Regions from separate parts of the Rhodococcus sp. 2H158 genome, predicted to be linked through region 1. Evidence: predicted binding sites of a transcription regulator. Region 1 holds the regulator's gene; each other region holds the start of a gene.
What was found. Region 1 encodes LexA, which represses DNA repair genes until DNA is damaged. Its sites were predicted from a motif close to CGAACANNTGTTCG; they were not measured.

Region 1 (9,600 bases):
ACGACGTCGCCGGCGACGCGTTGCTCGCCGACGGCCTGGCCACGACGCTCGCCGGGATCGGCGGCGGCTCGGGCACCACCACCTACGCCGAGAACATCGGCGTGATGGCGGCGACGCGGGTGTACTCGACCGCGGCGTACTGGGTGGCCGCCGCGACGGCCGTGGTCCTCGCCTTCTCGCCGAAGTTCGGTGCCCTCGTCTTCACCGTCCCGGACGGCGTGCTCGGCGGCGCCACCCTGGTCCTGTACGGCCTGATCGGCATCCTCGGCGTGCGGATCTGGATGGAGGCGAAGGTCGACTTCACCGATCCGGTCAACCTCACGGTGGCCGCCGCCGCGCTCGTGGCCGGGATCGGCGACCTCACCCTCACCGTCGGCTCCGTCGAACTCGGCGGCATCGCGTGGGGCTCGATCGGCATCCTGATCGCCTACCCGCTCCTGCGGCGGTTGGCGGACCTGCGCCGCCGACCGCCCGGCGTGTCCGGTCACAAATAACGCTCGTTCCTGTCAGCGTCAGACCCGTCCTCCGATGTCTACCGTGAGCGTGACGCACGTCATCGGATACAGGAGCGCACATGGAACGCACCCTCTTCGAGCCCGAGCACGAACTTTTCCGCGAGTCGTACCGGAAGTTCCTCGAGCAGGAGGTGGCTCCCTTCCACGAGCAGTGGGAGCAGGACAAGATCGTCGACCGTGAGGTCTGGAAGAAGGCAGGCGCGCAGGGCTTCCTGGGCATGGCCGTGCCCGAGGAGTACGGCGGCGGCGGTGTCGAGGACTTCCGCTACAACACGATCGTCACCGAGGAGACCACGCGCGGAGGTTTCAGCGGCATCGGTTTCATGCTGCACAACGACGTCGTGGCGCCGTACCTGCTGAAGCTGGCGAACGAGGAGCAGAAGCAGCGCTGGCTGCCGGGATTCTGTTCCGGCGAGATCATCACCGCGATCGCGATGACCGAGCCCGGCACGGGCAGCGACCTGCAGGGCATCAAGACCCGCGCGGTGCGGGACGGCGACGAGTGGATCCTCAACGGTTCCAAGACCTTCATCACCAACGGCATCAACGCGGACCTGGTGATCGTCGTCGCCTGCACCGACCCGGACAAGGGGGCGCAGGGCTTCTCGCTCCTCGTCGTCGAGCGCGGGATGGCCGGCTTCGAGCGCGGCCGCAATCTCGACAAGATCGGCCTCGCGGCGCAGGACACCGCCGAACTGCACTTCACCGACGTGCGGGTGCCCGCCGCCAACCTCCTCGGTGAGGAGGGCCTGGGCTTCATCTACCTGATGCAGAACCTGCCGCAGGAGCGCCTGTCGATCGCCGTGGTGGCGGCGGCGGCGATGGAGGCCGTGCTCGAGGACACGATGCAGTACTGCCGCGACCGCAAGGCGTTCGGCAAGTCGATCGGCAGCTTCCAGAACACCCGGTTCGAGCTGGCCGAGCTGGCCACCGAGACCACCCTCGCGCGCGTGTTCGTGGACAGGTGCATCGAGCAGCTCAACGCCGGAACCCTGAGCGTGCAGGAGGCGGCGATGGCCAAGTACTGGACCACCGACAAGCAGGTCGAGCTGATCGACCGGTGCCTGCAGTTGCACGGCGGTTACGGCTACATGCGCGAATACCCGGTCGCGAAGGCGTATCTCGACGCCCGCGTGCAGAAGATCTACGGCGGCACCAACGAGATCATGAAGGACATCATCGGCCGCGGCCTGAATCTCTGACCGGCCTCGGGGCACCGGTCCCGGCCCGGAACGAGCACGGGCGGCGCCGCGATCCGCGGCGCCGCCCGAGCGCGTTCGCAGGGAGCGACGTCAGAGCTTGCGGATCACGGTGACGACCTTGCCCAGGATGACGGCGTCGTTGCCCGGAATCGGTTCGAACATCGGGTTGTGCGGCATCAGCCACACGTCGTTCTTCACGCGCTTGAACGTCTTCACGGTCGCTTCGCCGTCGAGCATGGCGGCGACGATATCGCCGTTGTCCGCGACGTTCTGCTGGCGCACCACCACCCAGTCACCGTCGCAGATGGCCGCGTCGACCATCGATTCGCCGACGACCTTGAGCAGGAACAGCGATCCCTGCCCCACCAGTTCTCTCGGGAGCGGGAACACGTCCTCGACGGACTCCTCCGCCAGGATCGGACCACCCGCCGCGATCCTGCCCAGCACGGGAACCATGGCGGCCGGCGTCGCGGACTCGGCGGCGGTGTCGACCCCGTCCATCGGCTGCGCTTGCGGGGCCGCTGGCTGCGGATCGTCGAGGCCGCGCACGTCCACTGCCCGGGGGCGGTTCGGATCGCGCCGGAGGAAGCCCTTGCGTTCGAGGGTGCGCAACTGGTGCGCCACCGACGAGGTGGAGTTGAGGCCCACCGCGTCACCGATCTCGCGGATGCTCGGAGGGTAGCCCCGTTCGGTGACCGATTCGCGGATCACCTCGAGGACGCGGCGCTGGCGTTCAGTCAGGCCGGCGGCCGGATCGGCGGTGGTCGTCCGGCTCCGCCCGGCCCGGGGATGGCCGTCCGTCATGATCGTGACCTCCGTGCGTCGTGTGTCGGATGTGCTGGATGTGATGGATCGAATCTAGCTCTCCGATGGCCGGTTATCAAACATCTGTTCGAGATTTTCGGCCGGTAGTGCTGACTTTGTCGGAGCGGCGTGGTACACATCGAACACACGTTCTTTCGAACAGGTGATCGAATCATTCTCGCCGTCGATCGAGCGGTGACCGAAGTTCCGCCGCGGGCCCCGGCCCGCGGACGAGCGACACGGAGGCCTCTATGAGGACATCAGCAGTTCGCCGAACCGAATGGAACGACACCGGGCAGTACGACGGTACCGGGCAGTATGACACCGGACGGGACGGCGAGGGCCGGGCACGACGCTCCGCGGCGACGCACCTCGCGCGGCGCCCGCACGAGGCGGCGGACCGGCGGCTGCCGGTCCGGCCGGATCCGGGGGTGGTGGACTACCGGCGCGCTCCGGTCCGGGTCTCGCGCGTCCCGCACCGGCCCGCCGGGACCGCGCAGTCCGGCCTGCGCACCGTACTGGCGACGGCCCTGCTGACCGCGGTCGCGACCGCGGGACTGCTCGGGATTGCCCACCTGCGCACCAGCCAGGTCGCGGCCGGGGCCACACGTACCGACGTCACCGTCGTGCAGGTGGGGGAGTCGCTCGGCGACGTCGCGGCGCGGGTGGCTCCGGCTTTGCCCCGCCCCGAGGCGATCGAGCGGATCCGCGAACTCAATGCCATGTCGGACGGCCGTCTGCGGGACGGCCAGGCCCTGCTCGTTCCGGCCTCCGTGCCGCGGTGAACCGGCATGGACGGGCGGGTACCGGATCCGGCCGACGACCCGGGTATGCAGGTATTGTCGACTCTTGTCAGTCACACCACCTCGTGTGGTCGCGCCGAGAGCGATTCGCCTGCCGGTGAGTCCGGTCTCGGGAGGACGGCATCGGTTCGACGCCGACGTCGCGGCCAGCACGGCTACGACGAAGGAATCGACATGTACTGCCCGTATTGCCGGCACCCCGATTCCCGCGTCGTCGATTCCCGCGAAGCCGACGAGGGGGCCGCGATCCGTCGCCGTCGGGCATGCCCCCAGTGCGGCAGGCGGTTCACCACCGTCGAGACGGCGGTGCTGTCGGTCGTCAAGCGCAGCGGCGTCACCGAGCCGTTCAGCCGGGAGAAGGTGGTGCGCGGGGTGGCCCGTGCCTGCCAGGGCCGCGACGTCGACAACGACGCCCTCAACCTCCTCGCCCAGCAGGTCGAGGACGCGGTGCGGGCCAAGGGTTCCCCGGAGATTCCGAGCAACGAGGTCGGTCTGGCCATCCTCGGCCCCCTGCGGGACCTGGACGAGGTGGCGTATCTGCGGTTCGCCTCCGTCTACCGGTCCTTCAGCTCCGCAGAGGATTTCGAGCGCGAGATCAAGGAACTGCGCGAGCACCAGCACCGGCGCGAGACCGAGTCCCCGGACTGAACGCCGCGCCGTTCGTCGCGCGCCGGGATCCTCGTCGCCGGATCAGCGAATCGCCGCGACGGCCTTGAGGATTCGCCTCTCCGAGATCGGCCCGCGGGTGCCGAGGTGCTGCGCGAACAGGCTGACCCGCAACTCCTCGATCATCCACGAGACCGCCACCACATCGGCCGCCGTGGCCCGCTCCTCCGGCAGCCGCGCGAGCAGTCGGTCGTACTCGGCGTAGACCCGGTCCAGCACGTCCATGCCCTGCCGGTCGCGAAGGGCGCTCGCCGGCAGCGATTCGAGCCGGTGTGCCGCCGCCGCCAGGTAGCGGGGCAGGTCGGCCAGCCGGGCACTGCCGAGTTCGGCGACGAAACCCTTGAACAGCAGCGAGGTCAGCTGTTCACGCACGTCCTCGGCGGCCTCGCCGCGCACCCGTTCGAGCAGCACCTCCACGTCGTGTGCCCTGGCCAGGGCGGGGACGACGAGCTTCAGCAGCGCCGCCACCCGGCCCGGCAGCTGGGCCCGCACCACCTTCGCCAGCGCGGTGAACTCGTCCGGTGTGCGCACCGTCTTGCCGTGCCGGGCGATCAGCTCGTCCACGGCGCACGCCCGGCAGTCCTCGAGCAGATCCTCGAACGAGCCGTCCGGATTGCGGCCGAGTGCCAGCCGTTCGCCGTTGCTCAGGCCCGATGTCGTGGCGCGCGCCTGCATCGGGACCGCCTCGAGCAGCAGGGCCCGCAGCCCGGTGCGCATCGCGGCCTGCTGCGCGTGCGGGGTGCTGAGCACCCGCACGGCCACGCCGCCATTCTCGGCGACCAGCGTCGGATATCCGGTCACCTGTTGGCCGGCGACGGTGCGTGTGACCGTGGGCTCGAGGGTGCCGAGCGTCTCGGCTGTCCATACCAGTGCCGGGGCGCGCTCTATGCTGGACGCCGCCCGGGAGACCTCGGCCTCGACACGGTTCGCCAGCTGCCTGCGCAGCGCGGTCAGGCTCTTGCTGCGCGCGAGTACCGCGCCCCGTTCGTCGACGGCCGCGAACGTCATCCGCAGGTGGTCCGGCAGTGCGGTCGGCTCGAAGTCGCTCGGCTCGATCCGCGCCGCGCCGAGCCGCGACAGCTCCCGCGCCATCGCGTTGACGAGCGGCTCGGACCGCGGCTGCACAGACGCGAGGGCTGCCGCAGCGAAGTCCGGTGCCGGAACGACTTGGCGGCGAAGATGCTTGGGAAGCGTCTTGATCAGGGCGGTGACCAGCTCGACCCGCATACCGGGTACCGACCAGTCGAAGCCGACGGGCCGGACCCCGGCCAGCAGCGCGACGGGAATGCGGACGGTGACGCCGTCCTCCTCGGTGCCGGGCTCGAACTGGTAAGTGAGGGGGAACTGCAGATCGCCCTGCCGCCACGCGTCGGGGTAGTCGCCGCCGAGGACGGTGGGGGCCTCCTGGTTGACCACCGTTTCCGGGGTGAAGGTCAACAGGTCGGGATTCTTCTGCCGCTCCTTCTTCCACCACGCGTCGAAGTGCCGCGCCGAGACGACCTCCGGTCCGACGCGCTGGTCGTAGAACTCGAACAGCGTCTCGTCGTCGACGAGGATGTCGCGCCTGCGGGCCCGGTGCTCGAGCGCCTCCACGTCCTCGAGCAACTCACGGTTGGCGTGGAAGAACCTGTGACGCGTCCGCCATTCGCCCTGGACGAGGGCATGCCGGATGAACAGCTCGCGTGAGGCCTCGCGGTCGATCGGGCCGTACTGCACGGGCCGTTGCGCGACCAGAGGAATGCCGTAGAGCGTGACCCGCTCGTAGGCCATGGCGGCCTCGCGCTTGGTGGACCAGTGCGGTTCGGAATAGGTGCGTTTGACCAGGTGCGGGGCGAGCTTCTCGGCCCATTCGGGTTCGATCCGCGCGGTGACCCGGGCCCACAGCCGCGACGTCTCGACCAGCTCGGCGGCCATCACCCAGCGCGGCGGCTTCCTGGACAGCGACGAGCCGGGGAAGATCGCGAACCGGGTCCCGCGCGCGCCGAGGAAGTCCCGCTTCTCGCCCTCACGCACACCGACGTGCGAGAGCAGCCCGGCCAGCAGCGACTGGTGGATCGCGTCGTGGCCGACGTCCTGATGCCGCGTCTCCCACCCGAGGTTGAGGGTGATCTGGCGCAGCTGGCCCTGCAGATCCTGCCATTCCCGGATCCGCAGCCAGTGCAGGAACTCGTCGCGGCACATCTTGCGGAACCGGCTGGACGACAGTTCCTTCCGCTGCTCCTTCAGGTAGTCCCACAGCTTCAGGTACGCGAGGAAGTCCGAGCCCTCGACGGCGAACCGGGCGTGCTTCTCGTCCGCCGCCTGCTGGAACTCGGCCGGCCGTTCGCGCACGTCCTGGATCGACAGCGCCGCAACGATGATCAGGACCTCGCGCAGGCACCCGTTGCGGTGACCCTCCACGATCATCCGCGCCATGCGCGGATCGACCGGCAACAGCGCGAGTTCGCGTCCGGTGCCGGTCAGTTTCGGTGGTTCGTCCTTCGACGGCGGTTCGAGCGCACCGAGTTCCTCGAGCAGCGCGATACCGTCGCGGACGGCCCGCGGATCGGGGGCCTCGACGAATGGGAACGAGGCGAGGTCACCGAGCCCGAGCGCCGTCATCTGCAGCACGACCGAGGCGAGGTTGGTGCGCAGGATCTCCGGTTCGGTGAACTCGGGGCGGGCCTCGAAGTCCTCCTCGGAGTACAGCCGGATACAGATGCCGTCGGCGACGCGGCCGCAGCGGCCGGACCGCTGCCGGGCGGAGGCCTGCGAGATCTCCTCGATGGGCAGTCGCTGGACCTTGGTGCGCACCGAGTAGCGGGAGATCCGCGCGGTGCCGGGGTCGACGACGTAGCGGATGCCGGGCACGGTGAGCGAGGTCTCGGCGACGTTGGTGGACAGCACCACTCGCCGGCCGGTGTGCGGGGTGAACACCCGGTGCTGCTCGGCGGCGGACAGCCGCGCGTACAGCGGCAGGATCTCGGTGCCCCGTAGCTTGCGGTCGCGCAGCGCGTCGGCGGTGTCGCGGATCTCGCGTTCACCGGAGAGGAACACGAGGATGTCCCCGTCTCCCTCGGCGCAGAGTTCCTCGACCGCCTCACAGACGGCGTCCACCGGGTCGCGGTCGACGAGCGCGTCGCCCACCTCGACCGTCAGGGGCCGGTACCGGATCTCGACCGGATAGGTGCGGCCGGAGACCTCGACGATGGGTGCGGGCGTGCCGTCGGCCGCTGCGAAGTGGTTCGCGAACCGTTCGGGGTCGATGGTCGCCGAGGTGATGATCACCTTCAGGTCCGGCCGCCGGGGCAGCAGTTCCTTGAGGTAGCCGAGGATGAAGTCGATGTTGAGGCTGCGTTCGTGGGCCTCGTCGATGACGAGGGTGTCGTAACGGCGCAGCAGCCGATCGCGCTGGATCTCGGCGAGGAGGATGCCGTCGGTCATCAGCTTGATCAGCGTCGAGTCCGACACCCGGTCGGTGAACCGGACGGTGTAGCCGACGGTGTCGCCGAGTTCGGAGTCGAGTTCCTCGGCGATGCGCTCGGCGACCGCCCGGGCCGCGATGCGGCGCGGCTGCGTGTGCCCGATCAGGCCGCGCACGCCGCGGCCGAGTTCGAGGCAGATCTTCGGGATCTGCGTGGTCTTGCCGGAGCCGGTCTCGCCGGCGACGATCACCACCTGGTGGTCGCGGATCGCGGCGGCGATGTCGTCCCTGCGCTGCGAGACCGGGAGGTTGTCGGGATAGGTGACCGTCGGCACGCCGGCCGCCCGCGCCGCGAGCCGCAACCGCGCCTGCTCGATCTCGTCGGCGATCTTCGCCAGCGCCTCGGGTCCGCGGGCGCGGTCGAGCCGCCGGCGGATGCGGTGCTCGTCGCGCAGCGATACCTCGGTGAGGCCTGCCTTCAGGTCGCGACGGGTCGCCCCGGGCGGGGCGGGGGAGCGCGGGGTCTCGGGTGAGGTGGACATGCTGAATCAACAGCCTAGCGAAGCGCGGACCGTCGCCGCGCGGCGCCCGCGGACCGTCGCCGCATAGGATGGCAATTTCATCGCCGTTCGTGGAACAGGAGCAGATCGTGGGCGCGTTGTGGCACGGGTTCGCAGACATGGGTGTCGTCGAGCGGGACGGTGCGTTCGTCGTCGCGCGCGGAGAGGGCGCCTACATCTGGGATTCCGCCGGCACCCGCTATCTCGACGCGACCGCCGGCCTGTGGTTCGCGAACGTCGGCCACGGCCGCTCCGAGATCGGTGACGCGGTGGCGGCGCAGCTGGCGAAGGTGGCGCACTACTCCAACTTCGGTGACCTCGCCGCGGAGCCGACCGTCGAGCTGGCCGAGCGGCTCGCGGCGATCGCTCCCGTTCCCGGCAGCAAGATCTTCTTCACCTCGGGTGGTTCCGATTCGATCGACACGGCGGCCAAGCTGACGCGCCGCTACTGGCAGGAGATGGGCCGGCCGGAGAAGACCCTCGTCGTCAGCCGCGAGAAGGCTTACCACGGCATGCACGTCGGAGGCACGTCGCTCGCCGGGATCCCCGTCAACGCCGAGGGGTACGGGAACCTGTGGGACGACGCCGCGAAGGTGGCCTGGGACGACGCGAAGTCGCTGCTCGCCCTCATCGAGCGGGTCGGCGCGGACCGGATCGCGGCGTTCTTCTGTGAGCCGATCATCGGCGCGGGTGGGGTGTACCTGCCGCCGGAGGGCTATCTCGCCGAGGTCCGCGACATCTGCCGCGAGCACGACGTGCTCTTCGTGGTCGACGAGGTGGTCACCGGCTTCGGCCGCATCGGCGGGTCGTGGTTCGCCTCGGGCCGGTTCGGCCTGGAACCCGACCTGATCACCACGGCGAAGGGCCTGACCTCGGGGTACGTGCCGATGGGCGCGGTGTTCGTGGCGCCGAAGGTGGCCGAGCCGTTCTTCGCCGGCGGGGTGTGGTGGCGGCACGGCTACACCTACGGCGGGCACGCCGGTGCCGCCGCGGCTGCCCTGGCGAACCTGGACATCATCGAGCGTGAGAACCTGCTCGACGAGTCGGCGCGGTTGGAGCGGACCCTGCACGAGAAGCTGTCCCCGCTGGCCGAGCACCCGCGCGTCGCGGAGGTCCGCAGCGGTCTCGGCGCCGTCGCCGCAGTGCAGCTCGCCGACCCGGGTGAGGCGCCGGGGTTCGTGAAGGTGCTTCGGCGGCACGGGGTTTCGAGCCGGGCGGCGGGACAGGGTGCGCTGCAGATCTCGCCGTCGTTCGTGATGACGGACGAGCAGGTGCAGGACCTCGTGGACGGGTTCGCCTCGGCCCTGGGTTGATCGACGATCGAGCGGCGCCGACCGATTCGGAACCGGCAGCGCGGGTCGCGTCAGCGGCGGGGGCGGAGCCGTTGCAGCACAGTGCAGATCCGCTCGCGCAGTCCCGTGGGCACGTCGTCCAGCGGCACCGCGCCCTGCGTGTCGTGCGCGGCGGCGACGCGGGCGTAGCGGTCGTGGAGCACCGTGCGTACCTCGTCGGGCGTGTGGGCGCGTCGTCTGCGCTCGTCGCGCGCGACGACTGCGCCCGTCGCCGCGACGCCGACCACACCGGCGAGTCCGACGAGTTTCCACCACTGCCTGCCCTTCAATGCCATGGGCGCGAGCCTAGACGGTA
Region 2 (9,600 bases), on a different contig from region 1:
TGGCACCGAGCGACAGCTCCGAGCCGAGGTCGACGAGCAGCTGGTTACGTCGCGAGGACACGCCGTCGCACAGCGCCTCGATCGTGTCGGCGGGACCGATCTGATCCGGGCGCAGCTTCGTCCACAGGGCGATGAGCACCTTCGTGGCCTCGGCGGCCTTGAACGCGATGTCGTCCGGACGCGGGCCACCCGCGGGAGCGGCGGGCGCGGCGGCCGGAGCGGCGGCCGCGGCCGGAGCGGCCGAGGAAGCCTCGGCCGAGGCCGGCTCGTCGTCCTCCACCGGCGCCGGATCGACGTCCGTGGAGTACACGACCGAGGCCTCGCGCTCGATGTTGAGCACCTCGACCGGCTGCCCGAAGCGGCCCGGCAGCTTCAGCGTCTGCGACGCCAGGTTCGCCACCGTCGGGGCGGCACCGAGGCCGACCTCGACGAACCGCTCGACACCCAGGCCACCGTCGGCCTCGTCGGCGAACAGCAGATCCTGCGTCTCGATCCACCGGACCGGGGACGCGAACTGCCACGCGAGGAGCTCGGCGAGCACCACACGGCACAGCTTCGAGGGGTCGGCCGCCCAGGTGTCGAAGTCCGCGAGGACCTCGGCCAGCGGCTCGGACGGCACCAGGTCCGCGATCTCCTGGACGAACTCCCGGCCCAGGTTGAACGGCTTGGGCACCAGGTTCGGGACGTAGCGCCCGATGAGGATGTCGGGATCGATCTGCTCGGGCAGCAGGTTCAGCAGGCGCTGCCGGAAGTCGTCCACGCCGCCGCGCAGGACGGTCGAGTGGAACGGCACGTCGATGCCCGGGACCAGGATGAACGCACGCTTGCCCCCGAACTCGGCGACCTTGCGCTCGATCACGGACTCGAGGGCCTCGAGCCCGGCGACCGTACCGGCGATCGCGTACTGCGAGCCGCGCAGGTTCAGGTTGACGATCTGCAGGAATTCGCCGGTCTCCTCGGCGACCCCGGCGACGAACGCCTCGAGATCGGCGTCGGCGACACCGAACTGCGACGGCCGGATCGCGGCCATGCGGTAGTTCGAACGGCCCTGCTCGTCGCGCGGCACGAGGGCGTGCATCGCCGACCCGCGGCTGAACACCACCTCGAGCACCGCCTCGAGCGGCAGCACCCCGGCGACCGCGGCGAGCGCGTTGTACTCGCCCACCGAGTGGCCGGCCAAGAGCGCGCCCTCGACGAAGGCACCGGCCTCACGCAGTTCCGCGATCTGGGCGACACCCAGGGTCGCCATCGCGGCCTGGGTGAACTGGGTCAGGTGCAGCACGCCGTCCGGGTGCTTGTGGGTGACGCCACGGGCCTTGAGCACGGTCGGGTTGTCACGCACCACGGCAAGGATGGAGAAGCCCAGGGCCTTGCGGGTGTGCTTGTCGGCGCGATCCCAGATCTCCCGGGCGGCCTTCGAGCGGGCGCGGGCGTCCAGGCCCATGCCGGGCCGCTGGATGCCCTGGCCCGGGAACGCGTACACCGTGCGCGGGGCGGCGGTGCGGCCGGTGGCGACCATCACCAGGTCGCCGTCCACGCGGCAGCTCACCTCGACGATCTCGGCGCCACGGTCGGTAGCGATGCGGTCGACGCGCACGTCGATCTGCGCACCGGGACGCACCATGCCGAGGAACCGGGCGGTCCACGCCGTCAGGCGGCGGGCCGGCAGCTTGGCGTCGGCCTCGAGGGCGGTGACGACCTGCTGGGCGGCGGCGGACAGCCACATGCCGTGCACGATCGGGGTGCCCAGGCCGGCCAGGAGGGCGGCGTTGTCCGAGGTGTGGATCGGGTTGTGGTCGCCCGACACCCGCGCGAAGGCGCTCATGTCGATCGGGGCGACGATCACGGCGTCGCGGCGGCGGCGACGCGGGGTCTCCACCGCGTCCTCGCTCACGGCACCGCCGGCGCGGACCGGATCGGCCAGCTCGGCCTTGCCGGTGCGGCCGCGGATCGCGAACCGCTCGATCAGGGTGGCGACCGTGGTGTCACCCGAGCCGTTGCCGTTGTCGGCGGTGATCTCGACGTGCACCTCGACGACCCGGCCGAGGTCGGTGTCGGCCACGTCCTGTGCCTCGGCCTTGACGCCCAGGATCGACGGCTCGGTCGGCAGACCGTCCTTCACGTCGACGGCGTGGTCGAGGTGGACCAGGTCGAGCATGCCCTCGATCACCGACAGGCTGTCGTCGGTCTGCGCGGCGCCGAGCGCGGCGAACACCGCCGGCCAGCACGCGCCGACCAGGACGTCGGGCACACCGTGGCCGCTCGGGGTCAGGTTCAGCGGCAGTCCCGAACCGGTGACACCGGCGTGGTCGGCGATCTTCTCCGGCAGCCAGCCGAGGGTGATGCGGGCCGCGCCCTTCTTCACCGCGGGCAGCTCCTGCCCCGCGGCGACACCGAGCAGCGCCGACATGGACGCCGACGCGTCGTCCGCGGTGACGACCGGGGCGCCACCGGTGTGCACGGTGGCGGGCACCGTGAGGCGGATCTCGACGGTCTTGTCGCCGGCGAGCGGCACCGTCAGGCCCACGTGCTCGGCGTCGAGAACGCTCAGCGTCGCGCCCGTCGCGCCGTGCACGGCGGCGGTGTCGGACTCGACGGACCACTCGTCCAGGTCGCCGAGGCGGTGCACCGGGTTGACGGTCTGCCGGCCGGCCCAGTTGACGTCCGGAGCCGACAGCACGGCGTCGAGCAGGCCGGCCGCGAGGTCCTGGTGGCGGCGGGCCGCGATCTGCACCGGCTCGACGCCGGCCGCGATCAGCTCGTCGACGGCGGCCTTCTCGAAGCGGTCGAGCAGCTCACCGACGGGCTCGTCGGCGCGGGTGATGCCCGCGACGGCGACGGTGCCCGGGATGATGCAGACCTGATCGGCGCTGTAGCGCGGATCGTGGGCCTGCCACAGGGAGTCGGACCGCCACCAGCGACGCACGTCCTGGTCGACGACCGGCACGAAGTTCACCGGCTTGCCCGGGGTGCGGCACAGCGTGACGAAGAACGGAACGTCGGCCGGGTGCAGGACCACCGAGTCGGCGTCCGGGAACTGCTCGGTCAGCGCGGCCAGCGCCGCGTACGGCCGGTCGAGGGCCGCGTCGTCGGCGAACAGCGTCGGGATCGGGCCACGGTCGGCCGGGTGCAGGCGGGACTCGGCGCGCTGCAGCATCTCGTGGAAGCGGGCACGCCAGGTGACGTCGATCCACGGGCTCTCGGCCGCGTCGGCCACCTCCTGCGAGCCGACGGCCAGCTCCAGGTAGCGCGCGAGCCACTGCCCGTAGGTCATCTCGGCGACGTCGCCGAAGTACGGCTTCGCGGTGACGTCGAGCGCGGCGATGATCTCGTCGCGGCGCGCGGCCACGGCCTCGGCGTCGCCCGCGACCTCGTCGAGCAGGCGGCCCGTGCGGGACGCCGCGTTGTCGATCTCGTGGATGTCCGCGCCCAGCTGGCTACGGCCGGAGGCCATGCCGCCGGAGGCGGTGCCGGCCCCGACCCAGTCGGGGGTGCCGGGGGTCTCGACGAGCATCTGCTTGACCTCGGGCGACGTGGTCGCCTCGAGCGTCGCCATCGCCGCGGTGCCGACGAGGATGCCGTCGAGCGGCATCGCCGGGAAGCCGTGGGCGGTGGACCAGCGGCCGGTCAGGTAGTCGGCGGCCCGCTCGGGGGTGCCGATGCCACCGCCGACGCACAGCACCAGGTTGGAGCGGGTGCGCAGCTCGGCGTAGGTGGCGAGCAGCAGATCGTCGAGGTCCTCCCACGAGTGGTGGCCACCGGCGCGGCCGCCCTCGATGTGGACGATGACCGGGTAGTTCGGCACCTCGTTCGCGATGCGGATCACCGAGCGGATCTGCGCCACGGTGCCCGGCTTGAAGGCGACATAGCTGATGCCGGCCTCGGTCAGCTCCTCGATGATCGAGACGGCTTCCTCGAGCTCGGGGATGCCGGCGGTGACGACCACGCCGTCGAACGGCGCGCCCGCGGCGCGGGCCCGCGGCACCAGCCGCTTGCCACCCACGTGCAGCTTCCACAGGTACGGGTCGAGGAACATCGAGTTGAACTGCACGGCGCGGCCCGGCTCGAGCAGCCCCTTCAGCTCCTCGACGTGGTCGGCGAAGATCTGCTCGGTGACCTGGCCGCCGCCGGCGAGCTCGGCCCAGTGGCCGGCGTTGGCTGCCGCGGCGACGATTTTCGGATCGACGGTGGTCGGCGTCATGCCGGCCAGCAGGATCGGGGAGCGGCCGGTCAGGCGCGTGAATGCCGTCTCGACGCCCTGGCGGCCATCGGGCAGGGTGACCGGCTTCGGCGCGAACGCGGACCACGGCTGCGGCACCTCGGGCTCCGCGCCCGGGGTCAGCAGGTTGCGCTGACCACCGCGGGTGGCGGCGGCGATGATGCCCACACCCTGGCCACGCAGGCCCGAGCTGGTCATACGGGTCAGCAGCTCACCGGGACCCATGTCCAGGATCCACGAGGCGCCGGCCGCGACGGCGTCGTCGACGAGGGCGACCCAGTCGACCGGGTCGACGAGCACTTCCTGCGCCAGCGAGCGGGCGAGGTCCGCGTCCAGGCCGCAGCGGGCGGCCCAGTCGGCGACCTGCTCGACCGCGTCGGCGAGAGCGGGGTGGTGGAAACCGATCTCGGCGGAGACCGGCTCGAAGGTCGGGGCGAACACGGCACCGCCGCGCTTCTTCGCCTCACGCTCGCGGGTCTCCGCGGCGGAGATCTCCTCGCAGCGCTGCTGCACGCGAGCCAGAGCGGCCGGCGGGCCGGACAGCACGACGCGGCGGCGGGCGTTGCGGATGGCGACGACCGCGGAACGCTGCGGGTCCTGGTCGGCGAAGACCTCGGCGACGACGGCGCGCAGGCGCTCGGGGTCGACGTTCGCGACGGCGAGCATCGGGAAGCGCTCGGCGCCGGCGATGATGCCGCGGCGACGGCCGACGAGGGTGGCGGCGGCACCGATGAGCTGGGCGATCGCGAGGATCTGCCCGTCCTTGGCGCCGGCGGCCTCGGTGGCCGCGACGGCCAGCACGCCCTGCGAGTGGCCGATCACGGCGGCCGGGGCCTGGGCGGTCACGTCGAGGCCCTGGTTCGCCAGCGCGCGCAGCGCGGCCACCTGGGTCAGGAACACGCCGGGCAGCGAGACCGCGGCGGAAGTCAGCGTGGACTCGGAGGGGCCGGAGACGGGCGTCTCGTCCTCGTCGGCGACCTCCTGCTCGAGCATCCAGGCGATGGGGTCGAAGCCGCTCGGGCGCACGACGACGAGGTCGTGCGCGACGGGCGCGAGGAGCGCGGTGGCCTCGTTGACCAGTTCCGTCAGGACCGGCTCGAGCCCGTTGTCGCGGCTGAGTTCTTCGAGGGAGCTGAGCCAGGGAGCGCCCTGGCCACCGAAGGCGAGTGCGTAAGGCTCCCCGGCGAGGAGCTTGTCGACCAGCGCGCCCTTACGGGAAGCGGGGGCGTTGCCCCGGTCACTGGCGCGTCGTGATGCCTTCGAGTTCCGTCCGTTGTCGGCTGGTGTGGTCTCGTCGATCGTCACGCGTGTAGTTCCTCTCCTGAACACCGCAAGGGCGTGGTCTCGTGGCCGCCCGCGCCGCCGTTGGCGTTCTGATGGGCTCTGATCTGCTCGTTCGGGCTACCCAAGAGTGACACAAAATCATGAGGGGTTCCTCATGTTTTGTTCCGCGCGGGTTACCTCCCCCGAAGGGGCGCGTGAGATCACTCACAGCAGGTCGGAGAAGTGACCGGTTGGTAGGGAGAGTCCGCGCAGGCTGCGCGGCTACATGGACGTCCATCAACCTGAGGAATCCCTCAGGTTGATCGTTACGCAATCGTTACCATCTTGACTGACCGCGAAACGCGTGCATGAGGGCACTTTCGGCAATTTGTCGGCGCCGTCCGATACAGTCCCGCGCATCGAACATACATTCGATTCAGGGGGGATGATGGGACGGTCGACGAAGTACACACGGGAAGTCCTCGAGGATGCGGTCCGAAACTCGACGAGCGTTGCGGGGGTAATGCGCTACTTGGGCCTGGTGCCGAGCGGGGGTTCGCACCATCACCTCAGTCGCCGGATCAAACGGCTGGGCATCGACACGTCGCACTTCACCGGATCGGCGCACACCAAGGGCAGTCATGCCCTGAACCGTCTCGCATGGAGGGAGGTGCTTGTCTGCAAACCGACCGGCGCTCCCCGACAGAGACCGAATCTGCTCCGCCGCGCCCTCATCGAGTCCGGTCGTCCCTACAAATGCGAGGGGTGTGGCATCGGCACTGAATGGTGCGACTACCCGATAACGCTCCATGTCGACCACATCGATGGGAACCCGAATGATTCCCGTCCGGAGAACATCCGCTTCCTGTGCCCCAACTGCCACAGCCAAACCCCGACCTGGGCCGCGAGAAAACGCTTTGGCGCCCGATAGGTCGAGCGAGGAAGGACGGATGTAGTCGCGTATGGTGACGCTGGTAGGCGCGAGTGGCGGAACAGGCAGACGCGCGGCGCTTAGAACGCCGTGTCTTCGGACGTGGGGGTTCAAGTCCCCCCTCGCGCACCACGTGACCTCGCCCACGGCCCCCCGACCGCTCTTGGCAGGTCGAGGGGCCGCTCGGGTACTTTTGATGACGTGTCCGAGAACCGTCCGCCGCGTCGCCTTGCCCTCGTCGTACTGGTGGCGGTCGCCGCGGCCGGCTGTCTCGGTCTGGGTTTCTGGCAATGGACACGGTTCGAGGCCGTGGGCGGCACGTTCCAGAACCTCGGCTACGCCCTGCAGTGGCCCGCCTTCGCCTTCTTCTGCGTCTACGCCTACCGCCGGTTTGTGAAACTCGAGACCGAGGACGCCGAGAGCCAGGCCACGGGTGCGCCGCGCGCGTCGGAACCGAAGGAACCCACCGAGATCCCCGAGGATCTCCTCCCCCAGCGGCCCCGCACTGGGCTCGATCCGAGCGCGGCCGTCGATCCGGACGACCCGGAGGCTCGGCAGATGCTGGAGTACAACGATTACCTCGCGCAGCTTGCGCGCAGGTCCGATAGGAGCGCTCAGTGAGCACGACCCCCGAGCAGGCACCCGACCAGACGAGCGGTTCGACCGCGCCGCAGTCCCGTCCGGAAGCCGACCGGAAGAAGATTGCCTCGGCCCTGACGCGGTACCGCGCGCTCGCCTGGATCACCGGCGTGTGGCTGCTCGTGCTCACCGGCGAGATGGTCGCGAAGTACATCCTGAAGGTCGAGAACGTCCCCGGCTGGATCGCCGTGGTCCACGGCTGGGTCTACGCGGTGTATCTCGTGCTCACACTCGACCTGGCGATCAAGGTGCGCTGGCCCGCGGGCCGCACGATCGGCACCCTCCTCGCCGGCACGATCCCGTTCCTGTCGTTCTTCGTCGAGCACCAGCGCACGAAACAGGTCAAGGCCGACTTCGGCGTCTGACCGGCCGGCCGATCGGCGCGCGAAACAGCAAGCCGCCCACGCGATTGCGTGGGCGGCTTCTTGTTTCGCGTGGGAGCGCAGGCTTCGCGCCGCGGCGGCGGGCGTCAGCGGGCGAGCGCTGCGAGATCGGGCACCAATCGTGCCAGTGCGCGTCCGCGGTGCGACGAGGCGTCCTTCTCCTCGGCGCTGAGCTCGGCGGCGGTGCGCTCCTCCCCCTCGGGCCGGAACACCGGGTCGTAGCCGAAACCGTTGGCGCCGCGCGGGCTGTGGACGATGGAGCCGCGCCACTCACCGCGCACGACGTGCACCGCGATCTCGCCGTCGTCACCGGGGACGGCGAGGGCACAGGCGGAGACGAATGCCGCGCCGCGGCGCTCGTCGGGAACGTCCTGCAGCTGCCCGAGCAGCAGTTCGGTGTTGGCGTGGTCGTTGCCGTGCCGCCCCGACCACCGGGCGGAGAGCACCCCGGGCATCGCATTGAGGGCATCGACCTCGAGTCCGGAATCGTCTGCGACGCACGGCATTCCGGTCGCCGTCGCGCCGTCGCGCGCCTTGGCGGCCGCGTTCTCCTCGAACGTCGCGCCGGTCTCGGGCGCCTCGTCGTAGGGCGGCACGGCGTCGAGTCCGACGAGGTCGATCCCCTCGATCCCGGCGGCGTCGAGGACGCGCTGCAGTTCGCGCAGTTTCTTCGCGTTCCGGCTTGCCACGAGCACCTGCACCCTGTCAGACACCGAACTTCTTCCTGGTCCGCTCGGGTGTCACGGGCTGCGGCAGCGTGCCCGGGTAGGGGGCGTCGAGCGCCTGCTTCTGGATCTCGCACAGTTCGGCGATGCCGGCGAGCGCGGAGTCGAGCATCTTGTCGAGGGTGGACCGGGCGAACGTCGCACCTTCGCCGGTGCCCTGGACCTCGACGAGGGTGCCGGTGTCGGTGGCGATGACGTTCATGTCGACCTCGGCGCGCACGTCCTCCTCGTAGGGCAGGTCGAGGCGGACGCGGCCGTCGACGACACCGACGCTCACGGCCGCGATGGCGCACGAGATCGGCTGCGGGTCGGTGAGCCGGCCCGCCGCGCTCAGCCACGCGACGGCGTCGACGAGGGCCACGTAGGCGCCGGTGATGGCGGCGGTGCGGGTGCCGCCGTCGGCCTGCAGGACGTCGCAGTCGATGGCGATGGTGTTCTCGCCGATGGCGGCGAGGTCGATGCAGGCGCGCAGGGCGCGGCCGACGAGGCGGCTGATCTCCTGGGTGCGGCCGCCGAGCTTGCCCTTGACGGATTCGCGTCCGCTGCGGGTGTGGGTGGCGGCGGGGAGCATCGCGTATTCGGCGGTGAGCCAGCCGAGACCGGAGCCCTTGCGCCAGCGCGGCACGCCCTCTTCGACGCTGGCGGTGCACATGACGCGGGTCTGGCCGAATTCCACGAGCACCGAGCCCGCGGGGTGGTTGGTGAATCCTCGGGTGATCCGGATGGGGCGGAGTTCGTCGTCCGCTCTGCCGTCTTCTCGTGTGGTCACCCGGACGAGCCTATTAGATGGGGTAGACGTCCCCGGCGGACACCGCGTGGACGGGCCCGGAGTACTGCTCCTTGGCTTCGGCGATGACGTCCTCGCGCGAGGTCCACGGCGGGATGTGGGTGAGCAGCAACTCGCCCACCTCGGCGCGAGCGGCGAGCATGCCGGCCTCGGCCCCGGAGAGGTGGATGCCGTCGGGGCGGTCGTCGGGTGCGTGGGTCCACGAGGCCTCGGACAGCAGGACGTCGGCGCCGCGCGCGAGCTCGACGACCTCGTCGCACATGCCGGTGTCGCCGGTGTAGACGACGGTGCGCCCGGAGTCGCTGGTGATGCGGAATCCGTAGGCCTCGGGCGGGTGGTTGACCCGGCCGGGGTGGATGGTGAGTGCGCCGAAGCGGAAGGCTTCGCCGTCGGCGAGGGGGCGCACGTCGAGGGTGTCGCTGACGTCGTCCATCTCGCCGGCGATCTCGGCGGAGGCGGCGCCGATGCGGACGCTGGTGTCCGAGGGGCCGTAGACGAGGGTGCGTCCGGTGGGGCGGTTCGGGGAGTAGCGCCGCCAGACGAGCAGGCCGGGGATGTCGAGGCAGTGGTCGGCGTGCAGGTGCGAGAGCAGCAGCGAGACCTCACCGGGGTCGGCGTAGCGCTGGAGGGCCCCGAGGACGCCGGGACCGAAG
Region 3 (9,600 bases), on a different contig from region 1:
GGTCTCGATGGTGCCGACCAGGCCCGTGACCCGCCCGGCGGCGGCGAGCCCCGCCTCGACCAGATAGGCGCTGGTGGTCTTGCCGGAGGTGCCGGTGATGCCGACGACCTGCATGTGCTGCGACGGGTCGCCGTAGATGGCGGCGGAGACGACACCGAGGACCGACCGCGGATCCGGGTGGACCAGCACCGGCACGGTGCGGGTGACGACGGCGGCGAGATGCTCGCATCCGGCGGCGTCGGTGAGGACGGCGACAGCACCGCGTTCCAGGGCCTCCGCGGCGTATTCGGCGCCGTGCGCGCGGGCGCCCGGGAGTGCGGCGAACAGGTCGCCGGGCTGCACCCCCTGGGCCCGCAGGTCGACGCCGGTCACGGACACCGGGGCGCCCGCGGCGGAGGTCGTGGCGTCCGCTGCGCCCGGTGCGACGGTGCCGACGGTGGCGCCCACGGCGGCAGCGAGGTCGCGGAGCTGCGTCACCGGTGGATGCTCGGGTCTCAGGCCGCCTCCCGGCGGGGACGGGTCCGGACTCGACGGCACAGGCACCAGGCTCCTCTCGCTCCGCGGCAGTGTCTCCTGCCGTTCCTCTACTCCCGCGGCCGCGCTGTTCCCGAGCACCGGGGCTCGACCGCGGTGTCACGGTACCGACGTGTCAGGTTACCGACGGGCGGCGGTGCCGCCGACACGTGCTCGGCGATCGTCCGCACCCACGCGGCTCAGTCCACCTGCAGGATCAGCTTGCTGCCCGGGTCCGCCGACAGCGGCACGCCCTCGCGCTGCAGCAACCACGAGGCGATCGTGTGGAACAGCGGTGCGGCGGACTGTCCGCCGCTGCCGTCGGCGCTGCGGGTGGGCGCGTCGAGCATGATGCCGATCACGTAGCGGGGGCGGTCGGCGGGCGCGATCCCGGCGAAGGTGATCCAGTAGTTCGAGTTCGAGTAGCACTTGCATGCGGGGTCGACCTGCTGGGCGGTGCCGGTCTTGCCGGAGACCTGGTATCCCTCGATCGCGGCCGGGGTGCCGGTGCCGCGCTGGTTACCGGTGTCGTCCTGCACCACAGCGCGGAACATGTCGCGCACGGTGGCGGCGGTCTGCGGGCTGACCACGCGTACCGGGTCCGGCCGGGGTGTCTCGGTGCGGGTGCCGTCGGGTGCGACGACCGCCCGGACGACGCGCGGCGGGATCCGCTCGCCGTCGTTGGCGATGGCCTGGTAGATCCCTGCCATCTGGAGCAGCGTCATCGACAGGCCCTGCCCGATCGGCAGGTTGGCGAAGGTACCGCCGGACCACTGCTCGCGGCTCGGCACGCTGCCGGCGGACTCGCCGGGCAGGCCCACGTCGGTGCGTTGCCCGAGGCCGAACAGGTCGAGCATCTGCGCGAACCGGTCCTCGCCGACCCGCTCCGCGAGCATCAGGGTCCCCACATTGGAGGACTTTCCGAACACGCCGGTGGCGGTGTAGGGCACGACGCCGTGGTCCCACGCGTCCTTGACGGTGACGCCGGCCATGCGGATCGTGCCGGGCACCTGCAGGACCTCGTCGGGGGTGGTGAGGCCGTCCTCGATCGCGGCGGCCGCGGTGACGATCTTGTTCACCGACCCCGGCTCGAAGGGGGTGCTGACGGCGGGATTCCCGAGTTCGGCGTCCTTCGGGTTGTTGCCGACCCCGATCGACGGGTCGAACGTGCCGTCGTTGGCCATGGCGACGACCTCGCCGGTCCGGGCGTCCAGCACGACGGCGGACGCGTTCTTCGCCCCGGACAGGTCCTTGGCGCGCTGCACCTGCTGCTGCACGTAGTACTGGATGTCGGAGTCGATGGTCAGTTCCACCGCGGAACCGTCGACGGCAGGTTGCTGATCGCGCCAGCTGCCGGGGATCACCGCGCCGTCGGAGCCCCGATCGTACGTCGAGGAGCCGTCGGTGCCGGCGAGCACGGAGTCCATGGAATCCTCGAGCCCGAGGAGGCCGTGCCCGTCCCAGCCCGTCGCGCCGACGAGGTTGGCGGCGAGCGAGCCGCCGGGATACAGCCGGATGTCCTGACGCTCGAGACCCACCTTGTCGTACTCGTCGACGAGCGAGGTCGCAACGGCCGGATCGACGCCGCGCGCCAGATAGACGAATGTCTCGTCGCTGCGCAGCTTGTCGAGGATCTCGTCCTCGGGGGCGGCCGCTCCGAGCGCCTCGTGGATCGCCTTCGCGAGGCCCTCCAGATACGCGCCGGTCTCCGGCTGCGTCGGGTCCTCGGCGCGCGCCTCGTCCAGCTCTCGCCGGACGCGGACGGGCTGGAAGGTGAGCGCCTTCGCCTCCATCGTGTAGGCCAGCGGGCTGCCGTTCCGGTCGGCGATGGTGCCGCGGGTGGCAGGCTCGACGAGCCGCGTCGTGCGCTGGCTGGCCGACTCGGCGGTCAGCTGCGGCGCCTGGACGACCTGAACCCACAGCAGTTGCACGGCCGCGACACCGAGGGCCAGGAACATGACTGCGCGCCCGTACCGGTAGCGGAACCGGAACCCGGTGGTGTCCGCTCCGCCGGTGACCGGGCGCGAGCGGGTGCGCCGGGCGGGCGCCGGCCGGCGGGAAGGAGCAGGGCGGCCGCGGACCGGCCGGGAAGACGGTGGGGTCCCTCGCCTCACCGGCGCCCGTCCTCGGCGTGCGTCGCAGGGGTCACGGGCACCAATTGTTCCGGCTGACCGGGCGCGGCCCCGGCATTGCCGGGCGACGGCGTGGCGTCCCGGGGTGCCGCGGCAGGCTCCCCGGGCGGCACCGCCGCCGTAGCCCCGGGCGGCACCGCCGCCGTAGCCGACGGCGCGGCGCTCGGGGTCGTCGCGGTGGGGGCCTCACCCGTGGCGCCGGCCGACGGCGCGGCGGCCCGGTCGGTGCCGGCGGACTGGGTCAGCGGCCGCGGATTCTCGCTACCCGCGCTACCCGCGAGCGGCGGGAGCTGGGCCCGGCTCCGGTCATCGGCTGCCGGGGGGTTCAGCGGCGCGGCCGGCGCCCCCTCGGCGGGGGCCGGAGTTCCCACCACGCGCACACCGCCGTCGTCGCCGACGACCAGGCGCGCGACCTCGCCGGTGGGGATCATGCCGAGCTTTGCGGCCTGCATCGCCAGCACCGGCGCCGAGTTGCCGGTTTCGACGTCGCGCTGCAGCACAGCGCGCTCCTGGATCAGCCGCTGGTTGTATTCGCGTGCGGCGCTGAGCTGGTAGGAGTCCTCCGCGGCGCGGGTGGTCAGCAGCAGGGTTACGGCCATGCCGACGCCGAGGAGACCGATAATGGTGGCCACGAACGGAATTCGCGCCGCCACACTACCGGCACGGCGAGCGGGTGCGGGAGTCGCCGTGTCCGGGGTCAGGTGCGCCGTGCGACGGCTGCGCCGCTGGTACGCGCGCTGCGCAGCCGTGGATCGAGCCGGACGGCGAGCAGGTGCTGCCACCTGTACGGTCATCGGTTACCTCCTGGCGATTCGTTCGGCGGCACGCAGGCGCACGGGCGCCGAACGCGGATTGGCGTCGATCTCCTGCTCCGTCGCCCGTTCCGCCCCGCGGGTGAGCATCCGCAATTCGGGCCCGGTACCCGGAAGTTCCACCGGGAGCCCCTCCGGGCTCTTCGACTTCGTCAGCGGCGTGAGAATCTGCTTGACCACGCGATCCTCGAGGGACTGGTACGACATGAACACCACCCGTCCCCCGACGGCGAGAGCGTCCAGGGCGTCCGGGATCGCGGCGCGCAGCGAGTCGAGCTCCCCGTTGACCTCGACCCGCAGCGCCTGGAACGTGCGCTTGGCGGGATGGCCGCCGGTGCGGCGGGACGCGGCCGGAATCGCCCGGTACAGCAGCTCCACCAGCTCCCCGCTCGTGCGCAGCGGCGTCTTCGCCCGCTGCCGCACGATCTCCGAGGCGATCTTCCCGGCGAACCGCTCCTCCCCGTAGGTGCTGAGGATGCGGGCGAGGTCGCCGTGGCTGTAGGTGTTGAGCACGTCGGCCGCGGTGACGCCCGTGGTGGGGTCCATTCGCATGTCCAGGGGTGCGTCGCGGGAGTAGGCGAAGCCGCGCTCGGCCTCGTCGAGCTGCATCGAGGACACGCCGAGGTCGAACAGGATCGCATGCACGGATCCGACCCGATCCAGTCCGCACGAGGCGAGGGCGTCGGCGATGCCGTCGTAGCGGGTGTGCACGAACTGGGTGCGGTCGGCGAACGACGCGAGCCGCCGGCGGGCGACGGCCAGGGCGTCGGGGTCGCGATCGAGCCCGATCAGGCGCATACCCGGGTAGGTACGCAGGAAGTGCTCGGAGTGTCCGCCGAGACCGAGGGTGGCGTCCACATAGATCGCACCCGGGCCGGCGGCATCGATGGCGGGGCCGAGCAGTTCGTCGGCGCGGTCGAGCAGGACGGGGATGTGACCGAAGCTCTCCGGACTCTCGGCCTCCGGAACTGCCGCCGCGTCCTGACCCTCCGCCATTCTTCCTCCGGTTGTCCTGCTCGGTTCGTGGGCGATCGGATCGTGGCTTCGGTCGGGGGGTTCGCAGTCACGCCTCCGGATACGACCGCGGCGAATGCATCGAGGTCTCTGTCCGAACTGGGAAACCTGGCGTTGGGGAAGTACGTCAGGGTTCCGTTTCACGAACCTGGCACTGGGGAAGTGTGTCAGGGTCGCTGTCGGGCAGAGGCCTCGCGGCACTCGCCGCGGTGGCACTGCGGTCGCTGCTGCGGTTCCGGTCACAGAATGTCGTGCAGGGCCTCGTCTCTCGCTTCCGAAAACTCTTCCTCGTGCTCGGCGAGGTAGTGCTCCCACGCCGCCGCGTCCCAGATCTCCAGATGCTTGACGGCACCGATCACGGCGCAGTCCTTGGTGAGCCCCGCGTACTTGCGGTGGGCGGCGGACAGGGTGATCCGGCCCTGTGCATCGGGACGCTGCTCGTCGGTTCCCGCCGCCAGACTCCGGAGGAACGCCCGGGCCTGCGGATTGCTCCGCGAGGCGGCGGCGGCGCGCTCGGCCAGGGCGGCGAACTCGTCGCGCGGAAAGACGGAAAGGCTGTGGTCCTGACCCTTCGTGATCATCAACCCTCCCGCCAGTTCGTCTCGGTACTTCGCGGGCAGCGTGAGCCGCCCCTTGTCGTCCAGCTTGGGCGTGTGGGTACCGAGGAACACTCGACACCCCCCGCCACGCCCCGGCCGGACCCTGCCTCCTACCCGACGGAGGAACCCCTCCGCCGCGACCCACACTACCCCACTTTCCCCCACGTTCAACCGCTTACGCGCCCACGCGCGGCGCCGTTTTTCGACTGTGCGCAGTTCACGGCGGGTGGGGCGGAGTGGGCGACGACGAACGGCGCGGGCAGCGCCGCGGCGCGTGGACTGGGACGCGGGCGCAGGACAGCGAACCCGGAGGCGGGAAACACGCTGGTCGGCTCCGTCGCGTCCGCTGCTCGCCGGTCCCGAGAGCCGAAGTGGGCGGAAGTGGGGCACGAGCGTGGGGGACGGTGGGGCGCCCGATACCGCGGCCGACGCACGTCCGGGAACGCCGAACGGCGCGTCCCGTGGCGGGACGCGCCGTTCGTGAGAACTCGCGTGGAAGTACTGTCGCGCTACTCCTGCTCGAAACGCCGGCGGAAGCGGTCCTCCATCCTCTTGCTGAACCCTCCACCGGACTTGCGGCCGCCGCGGGACCTACCATCCCCGGCACCGCGGCTTGCCCCGCGGGGACCGTCACCGACGCCTGGACCGCGCTTGCCTCCGAGGAGGAGCAGGACCCCCGCGCCGAACATGACGATGAATCCGACGAGACTGATGATCGGGAACCCACCCGGCTTCACCGGGAGGGCGACGCCCGCGATCAACAACGCCAAACCCAGTGCGAACAACGCGCCGGCCTGGAGCCGACGCCGACTGGACGCCATCCCCATCCGGCTTCCCCGGACGGTAGAGGCGAACTTGGGATCCTCAGCATAGAGCGCGCTCTCGATCTGTTCGAGCATGCGCTGCTCGTGCTCGGAGAGTGGCACGGTACCTCCCCCGGCACTAAAACGGTGGCCGCCGGATCTGCGGTCCAGATCGACGGGGGGCCGACTTTGACGGCCGCCTGGCTCAATAATACGAGTACATCCCGGCGGGGACCACCAACTGGGGATTCGAGTTCGATCACGGTTCCGAAGGTCCTGCGTATGACGGACCGACGACCCTGGCCCGGGCCGTCGAACGACCCGGGCTGCCCCCTGCACCGATCATGCGCTGCGCCGGTCGCCCCCCGACCCCGAATTCCCGGACGCCGACCGGTCGTCCGCGCCCGTCAGGTAGTCCTCCACCTCGTGGAGAAAGCGGCCCACCTCGTCGTAGAAGCGGCTCGCCTCGTCGGCGGGCACGGAGCGCGTGACCCCCGCCTCGATCGCCGCGCGGGTATCCGAACGATCGGCGAAGAAGTCCGCCCAGGCGGCGAACTCCGGCTCCGCGCGGGCCATGAGCACCCAGGCGTTGCGGGTGCGGGGACGCCGCGCCGGCCGCACCGCCCGCAACTCGGCGCCCGCGAGCACGGCGCCGGCACCGCGCAGGGCGGCGAGATAGGCCAGGTGGAATCGCTCGGACGGTTCCGGAGTGCCGGCGGCCGCCGACAGCAGCTCGTCGGCACGGTCGAGCAATGTCGCGGCGCGCGACGACACCGGGCGGGCGGCGCAGTCCGATCGGCCGACGGCCCGCGGGCCGGTCGCACCCGACTGTGCGGTTCGTGACGTGATCATCACTCCGAACACCTCCTGCACCCCGCCGGGGCACCGGCCGGGTCACGGCCCCGGCGATCCGGCGATGTTCGCTTCCCTCGAACATCGCCGGATCCCCGGTATCGAACATCCGTTCGACGTATTCAATATAGCTGCACCTACCGACACGTCGTCAAGGGAAGGCGGTCCAGTCCCCGTCATGAGTACGGATGCGACCCCGCGGGGCGCGGCGCCGATCCTCGTCGATCTGTCCGCTGCCGAGTTCCGCGCGCGACTGCCCGAGGTGCTGCCCATCTACGTGGCCGCCATGCGATACCCGCGCGGCACCGAGTACCACCGCGCGCCCATGTGGTCCGAGCACTCCGCCCGGCCGGGATGGAAAGCCGTCGCGGCGGCACTGCCGGACGAACCGTCGACGCTCGTCGCGATCGCCTACGGCTATCGCGGGTCGCCGCACCAGTGGTGGAATCAGCAGGTGCGGACCGGGATGCGCCACGCCGGCTACCCCCCGGAGACGATCGACGCAGTCCTCGGCGACTACTTCGAGCTGACCGAACTCCACGTGCGACCGGACGCCCAGGGTCACCGCATCGGGGAGGCGCTCCTGCGCCGGTTGCTGAGCGACCGCCCCGAGCGCACGGTCCTGCTGTCCACTCCCGAGATAGCCGGCGAGGACAACCGGGCCTGGCGGCTGTACCGGCGATTCGGGTTCCGCGACGTCGTCCGGCAGTTCCGGTTCACCGGGGACGCCCGCCCCTTCGCCGTCCTGGGACGGGACCTTCCGCTCGAAGGTCCGTAGCGTGGGCGGGGTGATCGATGCCGTCGTCGTGGGTTCCGGGCACAACGCCCTGGTGAGCGCGTGCTATCTGGCCCGTGCCGGCTGGTCGGTGGAGGTGCTCGAGAAGGACACCGTGCTCGGCGGCGCCGTGTCGACCGTGGAGCGCTTCCCGGGGCACGCCGTCGACCGCGGCTCGTCGGCCCACGTCATGATCCGGCACACCGGCATCGTCGAGGAACTCGACCTCGCCGCCCACGGCCTGCGCTACGTCGACTGCGACCCGTGGGCGTTCGCGCCCGCCCCCGTGGGCAGCGACCGTCCGGGCATCGTCTTCCATCGTGATCTCGACCGCACCTGCCGATCCGTCGAGGCCGCATGCGGAGCGCGCGAGGCCGACGCCTACCGCCGCTTCGTGTCGGTGTGGGGTCCGCGCAGCGCCCGGGTGATGCGCTCGTTCTCGGTGCCGCCGACCGGCCGGCACCTGCTTTCGTCCTTCTGGGGCCTCGACACCGGCAGTGGCGGCAGCGACCTCTCCCGGCAGTTCCTCACCACCGGCGACGCCCTGCTCGACGAGCACTTCGACGACGAGCCGCTCAAGGCCGCCCTCGCCTGGTTCGGTGCCCAGTCCGGCCCCCCGATGTCCGAACCCGGCACCGCCCCCATGGTCGGCTTCGCCGCGCTGATGCACACGCTGCCGCCCGGCCGGGCCGTCGGCGGAAGCGGCGCGCTGACCCGGGCCCTGGCCGCCCGCCTCGCGGTCGACGGCGGCGTCGTCACCCTCGGCGACGCCGCCGCAGAGATCCGCCGGGCCGGGGACGGCTGGGCGGTACGTACCGACTCGGGACGCACCGTCACCGCACGCACCGTGATCGCCGGCTGCCACGTGCTGACCACGTTCGACCTGCTCGAACGCGGCGGATTCGACCGCGCCCGCCTGAACGCATGGCGGCGCCGGATCCGCGTCGGCCCCGGCATCGGCATGGTGCTGCGCCTGGCGACCGACGCGCTGCCGCGGTACCCCAGCGGTCCCGCCGACGAGTCCGACGCCGTGCGGGGCCTGCAACTGCTCGTCGAGGACCGCGCCCGGCTCCGGCTCGCGCACGGCGCGGCACTGGCGGGGGAACTACCGCCGCGGCCGGCTGTGCTGGCCATGAGTTTCACGGCGCTCGATCCGTCGATCGCACCGCCCGGCGAACACCAGGTGACCCTGTGGTCGCAGTGGCACCCGTACCGGCTCTCCGGTGGCCGGCAGTGGCCCGCACTGGCCGAGTCGGAGGCGGATCGGATCATCGCCGAGATGGAACGGTTCGCCCCCGGCTTCGCCGGTTCCGTCCGGCACCGGCACATCCAGACCCCGCACGAGATCGAACGCGAACTGGGCCTGATCGGCGGCAACGTCATGCACGTGGAGATGTCGCTGGACCAGATGTTCATGTGGCGGCCGCTGCCGGAGCTGTCCGGGCACCGGGTGCCGGGCGCCGACGGGCTCTATCTGACCGGCGCGTCCACCCACCCCGGGGGCGGGGTCTCCGGCGCGAGCGGGCGCAACGCCGCGCAGCGCGCGCTCGCCGACTCCGGGGGTGGCCCCCTGCGCCGGGTGCTGGGGCGGTGGCGGCGATGAATCGCCTGCCCGCCGTTCTCGCCGGCGGCGCGATCGCCGCACAGATCGCCTATCCGCTGACCACCGGCCAGGCCCGCGACGTCGTCACCGTCGCCGTGGTCACTCTCCTCGCGGCCGCCGGGCTCGCGCACGCGGCGGCGCGGCGCGGCCTCGCCTGGACCGCCGGGTTCTTCGTGATCACGGCGGGTGTCGGCTTCGCCTCCGAGGTTGTGGGGACCGCCACCGGGTACCCGTACGGCTGCTACGCGTACGCCACCGACCGGCTGGGTCCCGCACTGTTCGACGTGCCCCTCGTGGTGCCGCTCGCCTGGACGGCGGGGATGTACCCGGTCTGGTACGTGGCCTCGCTGCTCGCCCGGCGCGGCGGGATGTCGTGGCCGGGCGGGAACCGCGAGCGGGTGACCCGGATCGCGCTCACCACGGTGGGAATGGTCGGCTGGGACCTGTACCTCGACCCGCAGATGGTGTCCGACGGCCAGTGGAGCTGGTGCAACGGC

Region 2: a site for LexA is predicted at 5,903-5,916, ahead of ACWPOB_RS18615 (HNH endonuclease signature motif containing protein). Genes of this name have one in related genera too.
Region 3: a site for LexA is predicted at 6,828-6,841, ahead of ACWPOB_RS05590 (SAV_6107 family HEPN domain-containing protein). Genes of this name have one in related genera too.

What each region holds. Positions count from the first base shown of each region.
Region 1 covers NZ_JBSNCE010000009.1:140,297-149,896, reverse strand. Annotated here, with positions in the region: gene ACWPOB_RS11120 (uracil-xanthine permease family protein) at 1-494, shown strand, start outside; gene ACWPOB_RS11115 (acyl-CoA dehydrogenase family protein) at 575-1,717, shown strand; gene lexA (transcriptional repressor LexA) at 1,808-2,521, opposite strand; gene ACWPOB_RS11105 (LysM peptidoglycan-binding domain-containing protein) at 2,773-3,306, shown strand; gene nrdR (transcriptional regulator NrdR) at 3,499-3,972, shown strand; gene hrpA (ATP-dependent RNA helicase HrpA) at 4,015-7,935, opposite strand; gene ACWPOB_RS11090 (aminotransferase family protein) at 8,004-9,266, shown strand; gene ACWPOB_RS11085 (hypothetical protein) at 9,317-9,580, opposite strand.
Region 2 covers NZ_JBSNCE010000018.1:93,298-102,897, forward strand. Annotated here, with positions in the region: gene ACWPOB_RS18610 (fatty acid synthase subunit beta domain-containing protein) at 1-5,524, opposite strand, end outside; gene ACWPOB_RS18615 (HNH endonuclease signature motif containing protein) at 5,931-6,413, shown strand; tRNA gene ACWPOB_RS18620 (tRNA-Leu) at 6,461-6,545, shown strand; gene ACWPOB_RS18625 (transcriptional regulator) at 6,615-7,034, shown strand; gene ACWPOB_RS18630 (DUF3817 domain-containing protein) at 7,031-7,417, shown strand; gene rdgB (RdgB/HAM1 family non-canonical purine NTP pyrophosphatase) at 7,522-8,130, opposite strand; gene rph (ribonuclease PH) at 8,141-8,929, opposite strand; gene ACWPOB_RS18645 (cyclic nucleotide-degrading phosphodiesterase) at 8,943-9,600, opposite strand, start outside.
Region 3 covers NZ_JBSNCE010000004.1:190,017-199,616, reverse strand. Annotated here, with positions in the region: gene ACWPOB_RS05620 (UDP-N-acetylmuramoyl-L-alanyl-D-glutamate--2,6-diaminopimelate ligase) at 1-537, opposite strand, end outside; gene ACWPOB_RS05615 (peptidoglycan D,D-transpeptidase FtsI family protein) at 714-2,627, opposite strand; gene ACWPOB_RS05610 (hypothetical protein) at 2,624-3,298, opposite strand; gene rsmH (16S rRNA (cytosine(1402)-N(4))-methyltransferase RsmH) at 3,443-4,453, opposite strand; gene mraZ (division/cell wall cluster transcriptional repressor MraZ) at 4,711-5,142, opposite strand; gene ACWPOB_RS05595 (DUF3040 domain-containing protein) at 5,580-5,996, opposite strand; gene ACWPOB_RS05590 (SAV_6107 family HEPN domain-containing protein) at 6,216-6,725, opposite strand; gene ACWPOB_RS05585 (GNAT family N-acetyltransferase) at 6,904-7,503, shown strand; gene ACWPOB_RS05580 (phytoene desaturase family protein) at 7,514-9,103, shown strand; gene ACWPOB_RS05575 (carotenoid biosynthesis protein) at 9,100-9,600, shown strand, end outside.